Regions from separate parts of the Bacillus nitratireducens genome, predicted to be linked through region 2. Evidence: riboswitches for the same ligand, from Rfam matches in the RefSeq annotation. Region 2 holds a riboswitch; the other holds the start of a gene.
The links. A riboswitch is a leader RNA that binds a small molecule or an ion and turns the genes downstream of it on or off. The one in region 2 is predicted to bind thiamine pyrophosphate.
Positions count from the first base shown of each region.

Region 1: linked by a shared signal. The riboswitch ahead of thiC (phosphomethylpyrimidine synthase ThiC) and the one ahead of tenA (thiaminase II) in region 2 are both predicted to bind thiamine pyrophosphate.

Region 1 covers NZ_JAUMJO010000005.1:323,130-329,764, reverse strand. The annotation lists gene Q3V31_RS20450 (cytochrome d ubiquinol oxidase subunit II) at 1-807, shown strand, start outside; gene Q3V31_RS20445 (arsenic transporter) at 1,105-2,463, shown strand; gene thiC (phosphomethylpyrimidine synthase ThiC) at 2,565-4,325, opposite strand; TPP riboswitch at 4,438-4,553, opposite strand; gene lldP (L-lactate permease) at 4,749-6,410, opposite strand.
Region 2 covers NZ_JAUMJO010000004.1:369,910-383,815, reverse strand. The annotation lists gene Q3V31_RS17560 (MFS transporter) at 1-1,147, opposite strand, end outside; gene Q3V31_RS17555 (cytochrome P450 family protein) at 1,415-2,650, opposite strand; gene Q3V31_RS17550 (hypothetical protein) at 2,811-3,215, opposite strand; gene Q3V31_RS17545 (DUF1835 domain-containing protein) at 3,364-4,368, opposite strand; gene Q3V31_RS17540 (hypothetical protein) at 4,653-4,865, shown strand; gene Q3V31_RS17535 (MarR family winged helix-turn-helix transcriptional regulator) at 5,103-5,558, shown strand; gene Q3V31_RS17530 (hypothetical protein) at 5,721-5,912, shown strand; gene Q3V31_RS17525 (DUF3959 family protein) at 6,448-7,215, opposite strand; gene Q3V31_RS17520 (RNaseH domain-containing protein) at 7,434-9,815, opposite strand; gene tenA (thiaminase II) at 10,143-10,832, opposite strand; TPP riboswitch at 10,955-11,059, opposite strand; gene Q3V31_RS17510 (D-alanine--D-alanine ligase) at 11,133-12,047, opposite strand; gene pdxR (MocR-like pyridoxine biosynthesis transcription factor PdxR) at 12,052-13,500, opposite strand; gene Q3V31_RS17500 (homoserine dehydrogenase) at 13,597-13,906, opposite strand, start outside.

The DNA.
Region 1 (6,635 bases), on a different contig from region 2:
AAAGCGGCCTTTACCCTTGCCACCGTTATGTTCGTACCCGTTATGTTAATTTTAGTACTCGTTGCGATTCGCAGTACATTTATGGTATTTGCTTACTCCCTGCCAAAGTACCAACACCTTCTTCGGATTATTTCAGGTATTACTGGGCTCTTAATCCCAGCTCTATTAATTACCGTTCTACCCGTTACAGAAGGTGCCTATATTACGATGTCTGAAGGAAAAGAAGTGCTCCTTTACGGAAAGCTTCTTTCTAGTCCTGTTATTTATTGTTATATGCTCTTTGGACTAACTTCGGAACTATTTCTATCATCTCTCTTTCTTGCTGATTTTGCGAGAGAACAAGGTTCAGAAGATGCATATAGAATTTATAGAAGAAATGCCATCATACTTGGTCCAGCAACGCTCGTCACTGCTATTATTGCCCTCGTTGTAATGGACCCTGAAACACACTGGCTTATGCAAGGATTAATAAAGCAATTCCCATGGTTTACAGTCTCTATCGTTTTATTTGTTATCGGATATTCCTCCCTTTGGTGGACAAATAAGAAGTATGGCACACTAGGATTTCCTCGCATTGCAGTTTTAGCTGTCGTCGCTCAATATGCATTTGCAAGCTACGCTTACGGCGTCGCCCATTTACCATATATCATTTACCCAGATGTAACTGTATTTACGAGCTTTACGACGGTCGAAACATTCTATGCACTTCTTATTCTTTACGCAATCGGAATTGCAATTTTACTACCCGGATTCATTTTCTTCTGGAATTTATTCTTGAAGGATCGAACTTTTTTGAAGGAAAAATAATAAAGTGAAACTTTAATCAGTGGGGGTTTTGTTCATCCCCCACTGATTATTAACCCGCACCAATCGGGCGTTTACGGGCAATGAGGGGCATTCATACATAGAATGCCCCTCATTTATTAGACGTCTATCCTAATAGTTATTACACTACCACTTATACTTGTCCTATAGCTCAAAAAACACATATTCACTCCATTCCATTATATGTCTAGTTCCTCTTATTTCCTGCTGAATATACTACCAATATAACCTTGAGACAAGCCACATTTTCTCAAGGAAACATAGAAAGGTAGGCAGAATATGAGCATTGAAATATGGATTACTATTATTGTATTCTTCTTAACGATGATTGTTATCTTTTGGCGACCCCGTGGTTTAAATGAAGCGTGGCCAGCAGCAATCGGCGCTGGTATCATCCTCATTACGGGACTCGTATCAAAACCTGACGTCATAGATATTATTAGTAAAATAGGAGGAGCCTCCATAACAATATTAGCGACCATCGTTATGGCGGTTATATTAGAAAGCTTCGGCTTCTTCCACTGGTCCGCAGCGAAACTTGCAAATTTAGCAAAGGGATCCGGTCGCCGTTTATATTGGTATATTCAATTACTATGTTTCCTTATGACTCTTTTATTCAATAACGATGGTAGTATTTTAATTACAACACCAATCCTAATTTTACTACTGAGAAACCTTAAATTAAAACCTCATCAACAAATCCCTTATTTATTAAGCGGCGCTTTAATCGCCACTGCATCTAGTGCACCAATTGGTGTAAGTAATATCGTAAACTTAATCGCATTAAATATTGTTAATATGACTCTTTATATGCATACAGCTATGATGTTTGTACCTGCAACATTAGGTTTATTATTTATGTCATGGCTCATGTATACAGTTTTAAAGAAAAAACTCCCGGAAAGATTACCTGTTTCTTCATATGATATCGAAGAAATTTTCTTCACGAAAAACTTCCATCCGTTAAAAGGAAAAAATTCTGTTGATACGAAACAAAAACGTACAAAATTCATGTTAAAAGTATTAGGCTTCGTCTTCCTTATGCGCTGTCTTCTATTCGTTGCATCCTTCTTATCGATTCCAATCGAAATTGTTGCTGTACTCGGTTCACTCGTTCTTCTCATCTGGAGATGGTACTACTTACGAACAAACCCAGTCGATATTTTGAAAAAGACACCGTGGCACATTTTAATTTTCGCTTTCTCTATGTATGTAATTATTTACGGGCTTCATAACGCAGGGTTAACAGCGGCACTTGTAAGTTGGCTTGAGCCAATTGTAAGTCAGCATCTACTCTATGCTAGCTTTGCAATGGGCGGACTCGTTTCCCTCCTCTCTAACGTCTTCAATAATCACCCTGCACTTATGATTGGTACCATTACGTTAACAGAAATGGGCCTAGATCCAGTCACATTAAAAACTATCTATCTCGCAAATATCATTGGTAGTGACATCGGTTCACTATTATTACCAATCGGTACGCTAGCTTCCCTCATTTGGATGTATATCCTAAGACAAAATAAAATTAAAGTGAAGTGGAAAGATTATTTAAGCGTATCTCTCATCGTTATTCCTCTCACTACGGTCGTCACATTATTCCTCTTGTACTATTGGGTACACCTATTCTTCACCTTATAGACAACAGAAGCCCGCTTTGCTACCGTCTTAGCAAAGCGGGCTTCTTCTATATTTAAGTTAGGTACTACAGTGTGATCAATCAAGTAAAGAGGTGTAACGTGTTATTGGTATAAATGACTACCAGTTTCTTTAAATTCTACCGCTTTCTCTTTCATTCCTTTTTCAATTGCTTCTGTCGTTTCTAAATCATTTTCTTTCGCATATTCACGAATATCATGCGAAATTCTCATACTACAAAACTTCGGTCCACACATTGAACAGAAATGAGCTGTTTTCGCTCCTTCTGCCGGCAATGTTTCATCATGATACTCCATTGCGCGTTCAGGATCTAAAGATAAATTAAATTGATCGCGCCAGCGGAATTCGAAACGCGCTTTTGAAAGTGCATCATCACGCTGATGAGCCGTTTTATGCCCTTTCGCAAGATCGGCTGCATGCGCAGCGATTTTGTACGTAATAACTCCCTCGCGAACATCATCTTTATTCGGTAAACCTAAATGTTCTTTCGGCGTTACATAACAAAGCATCGCCGTTCCAAACCAGCCAATCATGGCAGCTCCAATCGCTGAGGTAATATGGTCATAACCTGGTGCAATATCTGTCGTTAACGGTCCAAGTGTATAGAACGGCGCGCCCTGACAAATATCAAGTTCTTTCTCCATATTCTCTTTAATTAAATGCATCGGTACATGCCCAGGTCCTTCAATCATAACTTGCACATCATGTTTCCAAGCAATTTTCGTCAATTCACCAAGTGTTTCAAGCTCAGAGAATTGCGCTTCGTCATTTGCATCTGCAATCGAACCTGGACGTAATCCATCTCCAAGAGAGAACGAAACATCGTACTGCTTCATAATTTCACAAATCTCTTCAAAATGAGTATATAAGAAGTTTTCTTTATGATGGAATAAACACCACTGCGCCATAATCGAACCACCACGCGAAACAATACCTGTCGTACGCTTTGCAGTAATTGGAATGTAGCGAAGTAATACACCAGCGTGAATCGTAAAGTAATCAACGCCTTGCTCCGCTTGCTCAATTAACGTATCACGATACACTTCCCACGTTAAATCCTCTGCAATTCCGTTTACTTTTTCAAGCGCTTGATAAATAGGCACAGTGCCAACTGGTACAGGAGCATTACGAATAATCCACTCACGTGTTGTATGAATGTTTTTACCTGTAGATAAATCCATAATCGTATCTGCACCCCAGCGAGTCGCCCACGTCATCTTCTCTACTTCTTCTGCAATAGAAGAAGATACGGCAGAGTTTCCGATATTCGCATTTACCTTCACATGGAAATTACGTCCGATAATCATCGGTTCTGCTTCCGGATGGTTAATATTCGCTGGTAAAATCGCACGACCTTCCGCGATTTCCTTACGAACAAATTCAGGCTCTACCCCTTCACGAATCGCAACATATTCCATCTCAGACGTAATAACGCCATTACGTGCATAATGCATTTGCGTAACGTTTGCACCTTGCTTTGCTCTAAGCGGCTGGCGATCCATTTGCGGGAAAACAGGTGTATGTTTCGAAGCCACTTTCACACCGTCATCCTCTGGTTTCACTTCACGTCCTTCGTATCCTTCTACATCTCTGCGCTCAACAATCCAAGAATGACGCGGCGTTGGAATCCCCTTTTCCAGCTCCACTTTATACGCAGGATCCGTATAAGGACCGCTCGTATCATACACACGGATTGGTGGATTTGGGACACCGTTCGTTTCGCTTTGTGCAATCTCGCGCATCGGTACTTTCATACCTTCACGTGGTCCATCCACATATACTTTCTTACTTCCTGGTAAACTCGATTTCAATTCAATTTGCTCAGCTGAAACAGATTGTTTCATAACTTTTGTTGCCCCCCTGTACGTGACAAGGACGAGATATGGCCAGCGTATGCCAAAATAAAAAGAGCCAGGTCCATAAAAAAACAAGGACCTGGCTCATAAAGACATAATTATGTAAAGCCGTTAACTTCCCTACGCTGGTACGAGCCAGATCAGGTCCAAAGGGTTAAGAAGTTCACGCGCTTCTCTCTCAGCCTACGCATACGTTAGGCACCCCTAGTTTATCACTGATTTAATTTTCAATACTTTCCCATCATACACGATAATCTGAAAAATGCAAAGTTTATTTCTTTTGTTGTTTATCCCGCATTAACGGGCAGTAAGACCCCCACCTCAAAATTCAGCGAAAACAAAGAAGTTAGGTGGGGCTCAACTAATAATCAGTGGGGGATGAACAAAACCCCCACTGATTAAAGTTTCACTTTATGGAATCATCCACGTTAAATAATATGCTTGAACATACGTCATAATACCAACAATAATTACGAAGAACAAACTATGCTTCACTGTAAAGCGGAATAAATCTGATTCTTTTCCAGCAAGACCAACTGCCGCACAAGCGATCGCAATCGATTGCGGAGAAATCATTTTACCTGTTACACCGCCCGTTGTATTTGCTGCAACGAGAAGCACTTCAGATACACCGACTTGCTGCGCTGTAATTGCTTGTAAATTCGAGAACAGTGCATTCGCTGACGTATCTGATCCTGTTAAGAATACACCGATCCAGCCTAGGAATGGTGAGAAGAACGGGAATAGTCCACCAGTTCCTGCAAGTGCTAACGCTAATGTAGAAGATAAACCAGAATAATTTGCGATAAATGCGAATCCTAATACGAATCCGATAGATAGAATTGGCATTTTTAGTTCGTTTAACGTTTCTTTAAATGTTACTACTGCATCTTTTGCACTCATTTTCAAAATAAAGATAGAAATGATACAAGCAATTAAAATTGCTGTTCCCGTCGCTGATAAAATATCTAATTTTAAGATTGCTTCATAAGGCGTCGGTTTATTTACAATTGGCTCTGCTTTCATTACTAAATTGTGCAAGCCTGGAACTTCAAATTTAAATACGAGAATTTCTAAAGCGCCGCCCGGAGCGAATAACGCTTTAAAGAAACTCTGGCTCCAGATGACTACCATCACAGTCAAAATAATGAACGGAGACCATGCTTTTACTACTTTTCCTACCGTTAGTTTCGGCATAGATGTCGTTGTCGTCGCCGCGGCTACTTCACTATTCGCTTCTTTAGATTGATAAATTTCTTTCGGCTGCCAAACTTTTAAGAATAGAGATAAACTCACTAAACTTACAAGTGCTGACGTAATATCAGGAAGTTCTGGTCCTAAAAATGTCGCTGTAATAAACTGTGTAATTGCAAATGAACTACCCGCTACAAATAGAGCAGGCCATGTTTGTCTTACCCCTTTAAATCCATCCATTAAAAATACGATAAAGAACGGAACAAATAATGATAAGAACGGTAATTGATGTCCAGCCATTTGCCCGATTTTATGCGGATCAATACCAGTTACTTGTCCAGCTACTGTAATCGGAATCCCCATCGCTCCGAATGCTACTGGTGCAGTATTTGCGATTAGACAAAGACCAGCCGCATATAAAGGATTTAAGCCAAGACCTGCAAGAAGCGCTGCCGTAATCGCTACTGGTGCACCAAATCCTGCTGCTCCTTCTAAAAATGCTCCAAATGAAAAACCGATTAAAATAACAAGTAAACGATGGTCATTCGTAATTGATAATACAGATGCACGAATAACATCAAATTGACCTGTTTTCACAGAAATTTTATATAAAAATACTGACATAATAATAATCCATGCAATTGGCCATAATCCGTATAAGAAACCGTATCCCGTCGCTGCCATTGCCATTGTGAATGGCATTTTATATGCAAATAACGCCACCAAAATTGTAAGTACAACTGTAATAAATCCTGCCACATACCCCTTCATGCGGAAAACTGCTAAAGCTAAGAAAAAAAAGATAATCGGAATAAGTGCGACCGCTGCAGAAATCCAAATGTTCCCGAACGGATCATAAACTTGTGTCCATGTGTTCATTGTTCTCTCCCCCTCAATAATCCCCTTTTAAATAAACATAACCCCATCAATAGACTATCAGGTCATCATACCTTTAAACCTAAAATAAAAAAACGTTCGAGAAAACGTTTTCATTAATTTTATCACAACAATTTTCATTTAAAAAGATTTTTTTGAAAATTTTATTATTTAAAATAGAAATCTTACAAAAGAGTCACATTCTTGTAATGTTAATCGATAGGAAGC
Region 2 (13,906 bases):
CTAATGAGAACACTTCTTTTAATGAACCAGCTACACTCATTGTTACTACCATTGAACCGGTGAATAGTGGACTTAAAATGCCATTTACACGACCAATAAAATCAGTATGGCTATTTTGAATAATGAGCGTATTAATACCTATTTGGATACACGGAAGAGCTAACCCACTAAAAAGTTGTGCTGTAAGTGTCACCCATAAATTTTCCGAATAACCTATAATACCAATGCCAATCGCCTGGCCGAGCATCCCTACAATTAACATCTTTTGCGGTGCAACATTTTTCGCAAATACCATCGCTAAAGCTCCGCCAACAATCATTCCTGCACCATTTACTGTTAGTAACCATTGTAAACTCTCTTTTGATAGCCCTAACTGCTCAGTTACAATAAATATACCTAGTGGCTGAATTAACCCAATACCAAGTCCTGCTGCCATAAAACAAAGCCCTAGCAAAGTTAATGCTTTTTTCTTTTTTACGTATTTAATACCGTCTAGCATTTCCTGTAATAGAGTGATTTCTTTCTTCTCATTTTCATTCTCAAGATCTTTCGGAAGTAATAACAACACAGTTGCTGCAAGTAAAAAAGCGATACCTGTTATGATGATTGAAATATAAATTCCAAAACTATGAAAAATAAATGTTCCAAGAATCGGTCCTAACACCATAAAAATTGCAAATATTGTTTGATATATAGACATCGCTAATTGAATTTGTTCCGTTGATAAATGCTGTTTAAACAACTTCATACCAGATGGTTGAGAAAACTGCGAAAGGATTGCAGAAATAAGCGTGACAAAAAACACGATTTTCCACGTTCCAAACATAAGAGTAATTAATACAGCGAATACGGAAATAGAACTTAACGTCTCACACCATATCATGGTCTTCTTTGGCTTCCACCTATCAGCAAAAGTTCCACCAATGAATGAGAAAATAAAAATGGGAGCAAATTCAGCAACCGAAATCATTGAAATAGCAAAAGCATCACCTTTTGTCATTTCCATTACATACAGTAATACCGCAAAGTTTCGAACCCATATTCCAATTTGTAAAAATAATGCTGATGCAAGAATTCCTTGCACAAACCGGTTTTTTAATACTTGTGATACCCCATTGTTTTGTTTCGTTACTACATTTGTCGACATAAAAAAGCCTCCTATTTCATGTTCTGAACAGGAGGCAGCACAAATCATATAAAAAGACTATATATTCGCAGAGCGAAATACATCCCTTTTCTATAAATGTACAGACTAATCCTATTCAGAAGAATATTTCGTTTTTTAACGAAGATCTCTTACAAATAGAATTAGTTGATCATTGGGATGTTTTCACCCTTCCGTTTCGAATTTAAATAACACATACATACTCTATGTAGAACATTTTTGATGTATGCATGTCTCAAAACAAATATTCTAGAAGGTTAACGGTAATTCCTCTAAAGAACGCATTAAATAATTACCTTGCCATTTAATTTCTTCACGATTCCCTTTTATTTGTAGTTCAGGCATGCGTTTTAACAGCGTAGTAATAGCTATCTTTGCTTCTAACCTAGCAAGCGGAGCCCCAAGGCAGAAATGACTTCCATGACCAAATGCAATGTGACGGTTATTCTCTCGTGTAATATCGAATACTTCTGGCTTTTCAAATACTGTTTCATCACGATTTGCTGAAGCTAATGAAATAATAACCATGTCACCTTTTTGGATTGTTTGGTCGTGAATTTGAAAAGGTTCAGCCGCCCATCTTGCAGTTGTAACCTCAACTGGAGAATAATAACGCAATCCTTCTTCAATTGCAGAATCAATTAATTTTGGATTATCTTTTAATAACTGTAATTGATTTGGATTTTCAAGAAGTGCTAATACCGTATTCGTAATTAAATTCACTGTTGTCTCATGTCCTGCTACAATTAATAACATGATCATTGAATATAGCTCTCGGGCACTAAGTTTATGCCCTTCATTTTCTGCAAGTATTAACGCACTAACCAAATCTTCTTTTGGATTTTTTCGTTTTACATCAACTATATATTGAAGATATGTAATAAACTCAGATAGTTGTTTTTCGGTTTCTTTTATTTCTTCAGGTGTTTCTGGCGATGCAATGACAGCATGCGACCAAATTCTAAATTTCGCTTGATCCTCTTTTGGAATTCCAAGCATCTCACTTATTACAATAATCGGTAGTGGGAATGAATAATCATCCACAAGATTTAATGTACCTTTTCGCTCTATCTCACTTATTAAATCATCCGCTACTCTCTGAATTCTTCCGTCTAATTGTGAAATCATCTTTGGTGTAAAAGCTTTTTGAACTAAAGATCGTAAACGACTGTGGTTAGGTGGGTCCGAATTTAACATGTGCGTTGTTAAATGATCACTATTGTCAACGGAAAGATACATGTTCTTTGTATCTTGAGGAAACACATTTGCCTGATCTTTTTTTAAGCGATTATCTTTTAAAAGTGGCAGAGCATCTTCATATCTTGTAATGAGCCATTCTTTACCAATTTCAACTTCATTTACAAATAATATAGGCTGCATTTTTCGCGATTCTTTATAAATTTCATATGCATCTTCTTTAAATTGAGCAGAAGCTAAATTAATGCCGTCCTCTATTCTTAGCCCCACTTTGTTTTTCATTGACATTGTATTCCCTCACTCTCATTTGATTTTGAAAACCAACCCAACATTTGCATTATACTCCAATAAAAACATGAAAATTGTAAATTTTTAATTAAAATCTTACTTCGTGTATTGAAAAATAAAAAAGTGAGAGAGTAAAATCATTCTACTCTCTCACTTTTCTTTATGCAAAGCACATAAAATTACTAATTTGTTGATATCGATAACTTACTTTACGACGGCGACCACCTTGCCAAGTGTAACCTGATACCCCATTTCTTCTTACTTCCGTCGGAAAGAACCATAAGTCTCTTCCGAATGGACCAGGACGATGCAAACGTAAATATCCCCATCTTCCTAGGCAGTTACACATCCATGATTTCATATTACCTGCTTGTGCAGGAGAAGCAAATGTAGACGGTAGCGACGGAGCTTGTGACGGTGGTGGTGACGTTGGAGCATCTTCTGCATCATCTGGTCGGTAATCTTCTAGTTCAACTTCTCTAACTTCGATATCAGGTTCATATCCGTATTGTTGTGGATTATAATACACCGTTTGATCATATGGATAATTTTGTTGGTTATACATATTAATAAATCACCTTCTTTTCATTCATTACCTTTAACATTCATATGTGATATGACACCTATCTGAAGCTTATGTATAGCCCAAATTCAACTAAAAAAAAGCTTGTAGTTTTAAAACTACAAGCTTTTTCATAAACGGAATGTATTTATTATTTTCTCAACTTCACACTATAAAAACGCATTTCTTCTAGTGAACCTTCAAATTCAAATACATCTTGATTAATTAATGCTTTCAAGCGGTATTCTAAAAAAGTATCCCCTACAAGTTGTTCGACATGACCAAGCACTTCCCCAATTACTCTCGGAGCTTTAAGGAAGTCTTTATCAGCACCTATTCTTTTTGCGCATTCAATCATAAATGGATCAAAATAGTCTTCTTCCACTGAATGTACTTCATTGTCTTTCCAAATTCTTAATAACTCTGTGCTATTCGATAAACTATCCCACTCATGTTTAAACTTTTCTCTAGTCTCTTTAGTTAAATACGATAACTCTGCAGAATTTTTTAAGAAAGTAGCTAAACTTTCGGGCGGCAATTCACCAGTTCCACGTATATCATATTCTTGTTTTAATATTTCTCTACTCGCTTCAGAGGTATTAATTATACGAATATTTTTCTTATCTTTTAATTGAGCCATTACAAAACAAAGGCCTACATGTTCATGTGCGTTATTCGCCTTCCAGATGGTAATTGGTGTTTCATTTGGAATAGAATGTAGCTCTTCTAAAGTTTCTATAAAATTCAGTAGATATTCCTCTTCAAAATAACCATCATAAGTAGTTAGATTGTTTAATAACCATTGCTGTCTTGCAAGTTGTCCCTCATTCATATGTAACTTGTTTATCGGTCCAATTGAAAAGAATTCCGAGAATGATACAACACTCTCTTCAAATAGTTCTTCTTGACTTAACATATGTTTTAAACATCCGCCTGTTGATTCATCGAAAGTGATATGAATATGTGTACTTTCTTTTACATTCTTTTTATAAGATGTATTACTCGTTAGTTGCTTAGGTATACTTATCAAGTGTTTAATCTTATCTTCACTATAGTTTTCTTCTAATAAATCTAATTGTATAAGAATGCTTTGCAGTAAATGTTTTGCTTCATCTTCGTACATGTCCTCTACAGCATTTTTGATTTTATCTATCATGTAAATCCCTCTATTCATTACTAAAATAACGTAGATTATAGTGTATCATTTTAGTAATGGTGTTTTAAAGGTTTTTATAGATAAATCTAATTATAACTTCATATTAGTACAGTGATATATTAGCGTTAATTTATGATTATTTCGTCTAGATGTTAACATTTCAGTACACTTTTTCTATTACACACCACTTTCACAGTATTTTTTATTTATTTTTAAAAGGCTTTGTAAATCTATTTATTTGAATGTATATTTATATAGAAGGTAAAATCAAAGGAGCAAGATCTATGGAGAAAGTACATACTTATTACAAATATTATTTAAAAAATTGGAGATTTATATTCATTTGCATATTACCTGCTGTTTCTTTATTATACACTTTCGATTTTATCTTTGAACTACTGTTCCACCAAGATTTCTACTTGTCTAATTTAATATCTGCCATAATATTATTTTTATTATTTATTAATATTAAAGATAAGTTTCAAGTCAAAGATTAAAGGAATTTATGATAACTTCTGTTTTAACTTTGAATACTTTATTTTTGAAAGTGCTTTGCTTTATCAAAAGGTGATGCGATGTTCATCACCTTTTTTTATTTCTACAAAATGAATTTTTTATTAGGTTTTTTATCAATAGCGTTTATTGACTTTCCCTACAATTTGATTCAAAATAAAATAGTTCAACAATGAACAATATCGAGTTGGATTATTTTAAAATGAAAGGAAGTTATTACTTTGAGTCTACATAAACAAGGTATCAAACAAGCCAGTGAAATTGTTCATTCATTTGTAAAAATAAACAAAGAAATTATAAAATTTACTCATCAAAACGCTTCTACGTTAGGATTAACAGTTCAACAAATGGGCATCTTAAATTCAATTTATGCAACTCCTAATACTACTCTTAAAGATATCTCAGAACGCCTTTCAGTTCCTAAAAGCACAATGAGTGTAAATGTAGATGAGTTAGTTAATTTAGGATTAATTGAGCGAAAACAATCACATGAAGATCGTAGAGAAATACAATTAAAAGTAACAACACAAGGACAAGAAATATCTAAGAAATCCATTGAAAACTCGACTTCTTATAAAGCAATGGGACTAGCACTAGAACAACTATCTGAAGAAGATATCCAAACCTTATTACGTATCCATAATGACTTACTAAATTCTCTACAACATTTTAAATAATTCGTCTCAATCATTTTTCAAAACCAATCTAATTTTTTGTTTTTCATTTATGAAACAGCTAGCTTTTGCTAGCTGTTCTTTTTATGGTTCTCTTGAGATTAAATGACTAGAACAAGCATACCTTGTCATATGTTTTAAAAAAAGATAAGGGACGTGACAACATTGGATAACAATAACAATCAATTCGTTTTTCATACAATAAAAAGTTCGGCAATTAAAAAATTTGTAATTATCGACTTAATTACTGGAACAGGAATTTATTGGACCGTAAATTTCATCTCTTCAAGTGCATTACTTGCAATTATTAGTTGTGTTTTGGGAACAAAAAAAATAAAGAAAATGCAACAGTCTTAAAACTCCAAACAAAAATCTATCTGAACAAAATGAAATTCCTATAACAAATCGTTATGTTTCTGCTTGCAATCTTTACAGTAGTTTTTGAATTGGTGTCTTTCCTTTTTAAATGTGCCCTTATATTTCTTTAGAAACTCATCATCCGACATAACTTTCACGTCAACGGTTTCAAGCATTTTCTTCATCCTATTTAATTTCTCTCATTCCGTTTCCCTTCACTTGTCCACTTCTTCTTTATCTTCCCAAATCGGTATTTTTTTCTTGTCCACCTCTTTTTTCGGTTATATATCAAGGTATCTATCCAACTGGTGTAACTCTTCACCAGTTGGGCACGCTTTATTCATTAGCTGAATGACTGTAATAACAACGTCTATCTTTTTACTCGATGATATATGTAACTACTAGTAGTTTATATATTTCACTGGATAATTGCTTATAAACATGTGAGAGATAAAAAAGCACACAGAGGAATATATAAAACCCCTTAATGATTTATCAATTCTACGATAAATCATTAAGGGGTTAACTAATTTTACTATGCATTATGCCTATTTCTTCGACGTTCCATCCTTGTTTGTCCTTGGATAGCTTCTACTTTATATTGCGGTTCTTGCTCTATCATTTGATTTGATTGAGCCGGTTCATCATAATTACGCTCATAAATTGTTTCTGGTGTTTTTCGTTTAGAAGATTTCCCACCAAACTTTAATAATTTTAACTTAAACTTTGGTAATCTAGGAATACGAATTTTAAATGTTGGCTTGTTGCGTTTCTTTTTCTGTTTAAATAAACTAGTATTTTCTTTATTAGCACCTTTCTCTTTACGGTGCAATAACATCGCAAGTAATCCACCTAATATAAGTCCTCCAACTAAAAGGAGAATATATAAGTAATGGCCTGTCATTAAACTCATCATACGCTCAAGTATAATTAATGACTGTACTTCTTTTATATCCCATAGTAAAGCGGCCCATAATGAGAATAAGCCCAAAGTAAGCCCGTATGTACGAAAACGCAATATACATGGAATTAACGCAATACAAGCGGCGATTTTCGCGTTCGCTATTATTGAATTTGTTGAAATATCCTGATTCCAAATAACTAACAGTAATGTAATAAATGGCGCATACGCTATCCAGCTACATATTCGTGAGTACATCTTTTTAGCAAAGTAACTTCCAAAACTAGTGAAAAATAATAATCCTCCAATAAATAAAGATTGTTCTAGAGGGACTTGCTTCATAACACCTGCAACCGGAAAGAGGCCGCTCAGTATCATTAATAGCACATCTAATTTCTTCACAATTCCCCATTCCTTTCAAATTCTTTTTTCAGTTTCGCAAAATATAAAGTTCATACTATTTGAAAAACCTTTGTGATATTTCTAAAAAACATCTTAATCCTGAAAGTAAATAAAGTAAATATGAAAACGAAAATATACATGACAAATCATATCTATATTTACAATAAAAAATGACAAATCCTGTTTTATTATTACTAACAGGATTTGTATACTATCATTTATATTAATATCAATCCATCTTCTTTTTCCATAATTATTACATCTTCATCTAATTCATCATCGAATTCTTTAAACTCCCTTGAATCAATATCGGTAGTATAATTTTTTATTAATTTAACCATATGCATTATGTACGTATTATGAATATTTTGTTCTGAGAGCAAGGTTGATTTACAGCACATGTAATGTATCATTTTGGCGAGTTCTTCCCTCTCTTCAAATTTTACACCAAACGGGATAATTTCGAGTATACACTGCTGTGCTATCGCATTACAATTTAATTCGTAAGCAGCCGTGCTATAGTAAATTCCCAGTTGATCTACAAATAAACTCGTTTCATCCATAACATATTTTTGATCTCTAACAATATAGTTCGGTACATCTGAGTTAGTATTAATTCTAATTATTTTTATATCCTCTTTAAAATTTGAGATTATTTCAGGTAAAACCTCTATATTAACGCTTTCATTCTGCAATTCTTTTATCCAATGTTTTCTCATATTTGCATCTACAACAAAATAAACTTCTTTGTTTTGTTTATGTGCATCTTGTAAAATTTCAACTAATGTTTCTGATATAAATTGTTTAAAGTGGGCCCCTATATCATTCCTTTTTGATGGTTGTGGTAAAAACACTTTATTATTACCTATATTTAATAAAGTATGATCAATTGTATCCCATTCTTCTTGACCATATAATTTATATACTATTTCTCTCCCATTTATTTTTGAAAAAATAGGTAAGAAATCAAATTTAGACATTTTTTCAACTGATAAATTTACAATTATACCTGGTAATTTTATCTTATTCCAACTACGCTTTAAGAACCCATTTTGCTCTAACAAACTAAGAATAGCGGTAATAATTTCTTTTTTAGATACACTTTGTCCAATAAATAAATTAATAAAAGCTGAAATACGTTGTGTTCGAACGAATCCTTCCCTAATAATTTGCTTTGGATTAATTTTTTCACGGCCATTAAAAGTTTTTAATGCAATTAATGCTAGTTTCATTTCATTTTGCTCTCCTGCTGTAGCATGTACCGCTTTTACAACATCGTCTACAAGTTTCTTTTTATTTTTATGGCTATATTGCATTCTATATGGATTTTGTAATACTTTTTCAATGTTATATCTTACTATTTTTAACAACACCGGATTGTCTGCATTTAATACATAGGAGGAATCTCCATTTTGAGCTAAAACTATTTTGCTATCTAATAACGCTTGTTCTATCTCTATTACTATATCATCTGACCATACTTCTAACGTAATTGAGTCTAATCCCTTTGGGGTAAGTAAAGGTAATAACTCATTCTCATTATTAGTTAATACATTTTCACATTCAGGAATTAATGTAAAATATGGGAAGGTTAGTTGGAATTCATTTAAAAGCTCCTTTTTTTCTCTTACTTTTATACCAAGCTTTATTTTTGTTCCTTGAACTTTATATATGTTTTCGTTATATGGAAGAAGCACTCTTTTATTTGTTCCTCTAATATACTCTTTCGGACATTGGAGAATGTGTTCTAATTTAACTTCTCCCCCTATCCTATACTCATCTTTTAAATTTCTGAAACGCTTAATCCACTTTATTCCTTTTTCAGCTTGTTGCACTTTTAACTTTACAAATCTTTTCTTTTTCTTATTTGATTCAAATTCAGGAGTTGAAATCAGTATTTGGCTTCGCTTTCGTCCTAAAAGTATAGAAATATCTTTATGGTTATATTGCTGATAAAACCGTCTAATCCCTACTGATACTTTTAATAGTGGAATATTCTCACCTCCACGAGTTATGTATTCAAACCGATATACATAAGCGAAATAATCCTGTGTTTCGTCATCTTTAATTGGCTCAGACATCGCCTCAGAAACATGTTGGGATCGCAGTGGTGAAAAATATACTTCTTCATCATTCTTATTTTTCATAAGTAAAGGCTGTTCGCAAAAGATATGTGTAATTAGAGCTGGTACCCATTTAGAAAACGTTTTTTTATCATGTAATACTGGTAAATTACTAATTAAATCATACTGCCATTCTAAATGTGGTGGATCTATTAATTTATTCGGTTTCCAATCATGAATAACCTCATACCAACTTTGGAAAATATAGTCTAACTGCTCTTGGCTCATTGGTTCTTTTGCTACAATCCAAGGTGTATCTTCCTTTAGTATATATGGATTATGCTGAATGAATAATATATCAGAAAACATATCATACAATCTTTCATTTACAAGTTTTAACTTACTCGTTAATAAAAATGTTCTATAATGTATCTCTACAATCTCAAGCCATTCAATAGGAAAGTAAATATACGATACTTTCTCATTATAGAGGGGGTCTACTATATTTTTAAATGTTAATAACTGTAATTTTTCCATATTAGTAATACTTCCTCTCTTAATTAATATTGATCATGAATAATACTAGTAAATTCACCAATATTTTTAAGCATAAACAATTCAAATTTAAACGAAGCATATTTCGGGGAATAATTAAATTAAATTATTATAATAATAAATTACAAAAAACTAAATTAATAAAAAGTTACCATTAACATATAACTACCCCCTTATGTCACTTCTTATATTATAAAATCATTATAAAAGATTATTCGGTTTTATATCTATAATTTACAAAAAATTTACATAAATTAAATATAAGAAAAGGTATCGCCTCTTTATATAGCGATACCCTTTCTATACTCTTTATTTAATAAGACCTTTAACTCTTTCATTCACCGGCCATTTTTCTAGTGTATATGCCATTTCCCAAAATGAATATTCATATTGACTACTAAAAATAAAATGTTGTCTCATACGATTACGGTCTGCCTCTGTTACTTTTTCAGCGATCGTATCTAATCGTGTGATTTGCTCTTCTACTAGCGTACGGAACCAATCCGATCCATATGCAGAAATCCATTCTTGATAAATCGGCTCTTCTGGTTGACATTCTTTTAATCGTTCACCGATTTCATAATATAACCAATAACAAGGTAAAATAGCTGCAATAATATCTCCTAAATGCCCTTCATAAGCTGCACGATACATATGAGATGTATATGCATATGCAGTTGGCGCAGGAATAAAATTATCTTTTTCTTCTTTCGTAATCCCTAATTTCTTCGCGAAATTCTCATGCAATGATAACTCAGCTTCATATGTATTTTGTGCATGATGCGCCATGCGTGCTGTCGTTTCTAATTCAAGAGCCTTTGCAGCACCTAACGTTTGTACTCTAGCAAAATGACTTAAATAATATGAATCTTGAAGCACATAATAACGGAAACTAGCTAAATCTAGCGTTCCTTCTCCTAGTTTTTTTACAAATGGATGATTAAAACTTGCTTCCCAAATTGAATCTACTTCTTTACGTAATGATTGTGAAAAAGTCATTTAAATCCCTCCAATAATTTATAAAATATAAGTATTTATCCCATTTATTAAAGCTGTAAAATAAAAAAACTTTCTTTACAGGCGTAAAGAAAGTGAAATTGACAGTATTTATTCAATAAATAGCAACGTCTTTCCCACTTCCCTACGCTGGCATTAACCAGATCAGGTACTAAGAGTCTCAAAATTAAATTTGATCTCAGCCTATAAAGGCCCCCCTAGTGGATAAATATTTAGTTGTCGTATTGTAATTATCATAGCATACTTCGTAGAACTATCAAAAGTTTTAATTCTACAAATATCTTAAAAACCTTCTTCTTTCCTTACTTTTAATGAAGTTTCAATTATCATATCTAATAGTTTACTATAATTAATTCCAGCCGCATCTGCACTTTTTGGTAGTAAACTTGATTGTGTCATCCCTGGTAATGTATTAACCTCCATTACATATGGAATTCCATCCTTCACCATCATATCAACCCTTGCATAAACACTACATTTTAATGCTTTATAACAAGCTATTGACGCTTTGTTTACACGTTCTTTAATTTCAGCTGGAAGTTCAAGAACTTCTTCAATTGTACTAACATCATCGTATTTTGCATTGTAGTCAAAAAACTCAGCTGCATGTTGAATTGAAATGATAGGTAACTGTTTACCATCAAAAATTGAACATGTAATCTCGTCACCTTTTATATACTTCTCAATTACTACCTCAGAATCCCATTCAAATACTGTTTCCAGCATTGAGATTAATTCATTTTTATCATTGACGATCTTAACTCCCACACTTGAGCCACCAGAGTTAGGTTTTACCACTAACGGAAATCCTATCTTATCTAACTCTTCAAGCTTTAGATCTTCCATTTTTGTGAGTTCAATCCAATCTGGTGTTTCTACTCCTTCATAACGCAAAATCTTTTTCGAAATATTTTTGTCCATACATATACCGCTTGATAACATATTGCTACCGCTATAAGGAATACCTAAACTCTCTAGCGTTCCTTGAACTGTACCATCTTCTCCGTACTTTCCGTGTAATGCTAGCAATGCAAAATCAATGTCTTTCGCTTTTTCAATTAAATCCATTTTTTCATTTAACGTAATTGGAACTATTTCATACTTACTCTTATCTAAATGTGTAATCATTTCATTCCCAGTCATAATTGATACTTGTTTTTCAGAGGAGACTCCTCCCATAATAACGCCAATTCTCATTTTCTCAACTCCAAGTTTCATTTTTTAATATTTCACCAATTATTTGAATCCCGCTAACAATTTCCTTTTCTTTCAAACGTGAAAATCCTAATCGGAATGTGTTCGTTCCTCCTCCATCAGAGTAAAAAACATCTCCAGGAGAAAACGTAACTCCTTTCTCATAACACTTTTGTAAAAGTACGCGGGCTTGAATTTTTTCTTCCAACTCTATAAACAAATGAAGTCCACCATCTCCAGTCATTCTTTTAAACGGAATGTACTGATTACACGCCTCAACAGCTAACTCATATTTTTTCTTATAAACTGATCTTGCTTTTTTTAAATACTTTTCAAAATATCCTTCATGTAAATATTGAAACAGAACAGCTTGATCTAACGTTGATGTGTGAATGGTTCTTGCTCTTTTTACACTTTCTAAATAATGAATGAGCTCTTTATCTGCAATGATCCAACCTACACGTAAACCAGGGAAAAGTACCTTTGAAAAGCTACTAATATAAATCACATTATTACCAGCCCCAGCAAAAGTTAATAATGGCGCTAAATGTGAACCCGAATAACGTAATTCCTCATTAAATCCATCCTCTATAATAGGAATCTTATATTTTGAAAATAATCTCATCAATTCCGTTCTTTTCTCCGAACTCGTAACAATACCCGTTGGATTATGATAAGAAGGGATTAAATATGCGAAATCAAAATCCTTTTCACGCAAACTTTTTTCTACTTCATTCGTATCAATACCATCATCATTCATATTAATTCCATGAACTTCAAGTCCATGTAAGCGAAATAGCTTCAATGCAGCATGATGAGTTGGATTTTCACAAATAACACGCCCTGATTTTTTCGATAACGAAGATAATACAATATCTAATCCTTCTGTAAATCCATTTGTAATTAAAATATCTTTGTTCGAAATATCTACGCCTTTCATTTCCATGTAATGAAGTAAATAATTCATTAACGGTCTATAACCTTTTGCATATCCGTAGTTCAGTACGATATCCCCTTCAATGGACATGCGAGTAAGAAAAGCTCTTTTGAAATTTTCAACATCAAATAGCTTTTCATCCGGTGCTATACTATTAAAAGCAATCATTCCTTTTTCCCAGCGAACACCATGTTTCATTAAATCTAATTCATCCGCTAATGCGGTAACTGTATTGAGTTTATTTTTCCAATCTATTTCAACAGACGAAGTGTTAGAAATATCAACCTTCGCAACAAAATTTCCTTTTCCTTTAACTGCATAAATGAGTCCTTCTTGCTCTAAATCCGCATAAGCAGCGAGTACTGTATTTCTGCTCACAGATAGTAATTCACTCAGTTCCCTTGTTGATGGGATTTTTTGGTTCCCTAGCAAATGTCCCTTCATAATCATCTTTTTTAAATAATCTTTCAGTTGAATATAAACAGGACGATCTTTCACAACTTTAAAATCTTTAAACAAATCCTTACCCCCTGCAATCATTTTTGCATATTTATTTCATTTTCAAAAGGTCCACTACATATGTGTTTTTTATTAATAGCGGTACGGTTATAAAACCTATAAATCCTTTCGATATAAATTGATTACATCTTTCAAAGCTGATGCGGCTGCCCCTCTTGGCTTAGAAGCTCCACCAATTGTAGTAACTTGCCCCATTGTATCTGTAAAGAACGTGATTCCTTTTTCTGTCCCATTTACTTTTGCTAGCGGATGATCTTTATCTATTTCGCACGGTTCAACATTTAGATTTACATTGCCTTCCTCATCTTTATGCGCCGATGCTATTAATTTAATAATTTTATGTTGTTCCTTAGCATTTCGAATTTGTTGTTTTGTAACGTGCTCGATTCCTTTTATATGTATATCT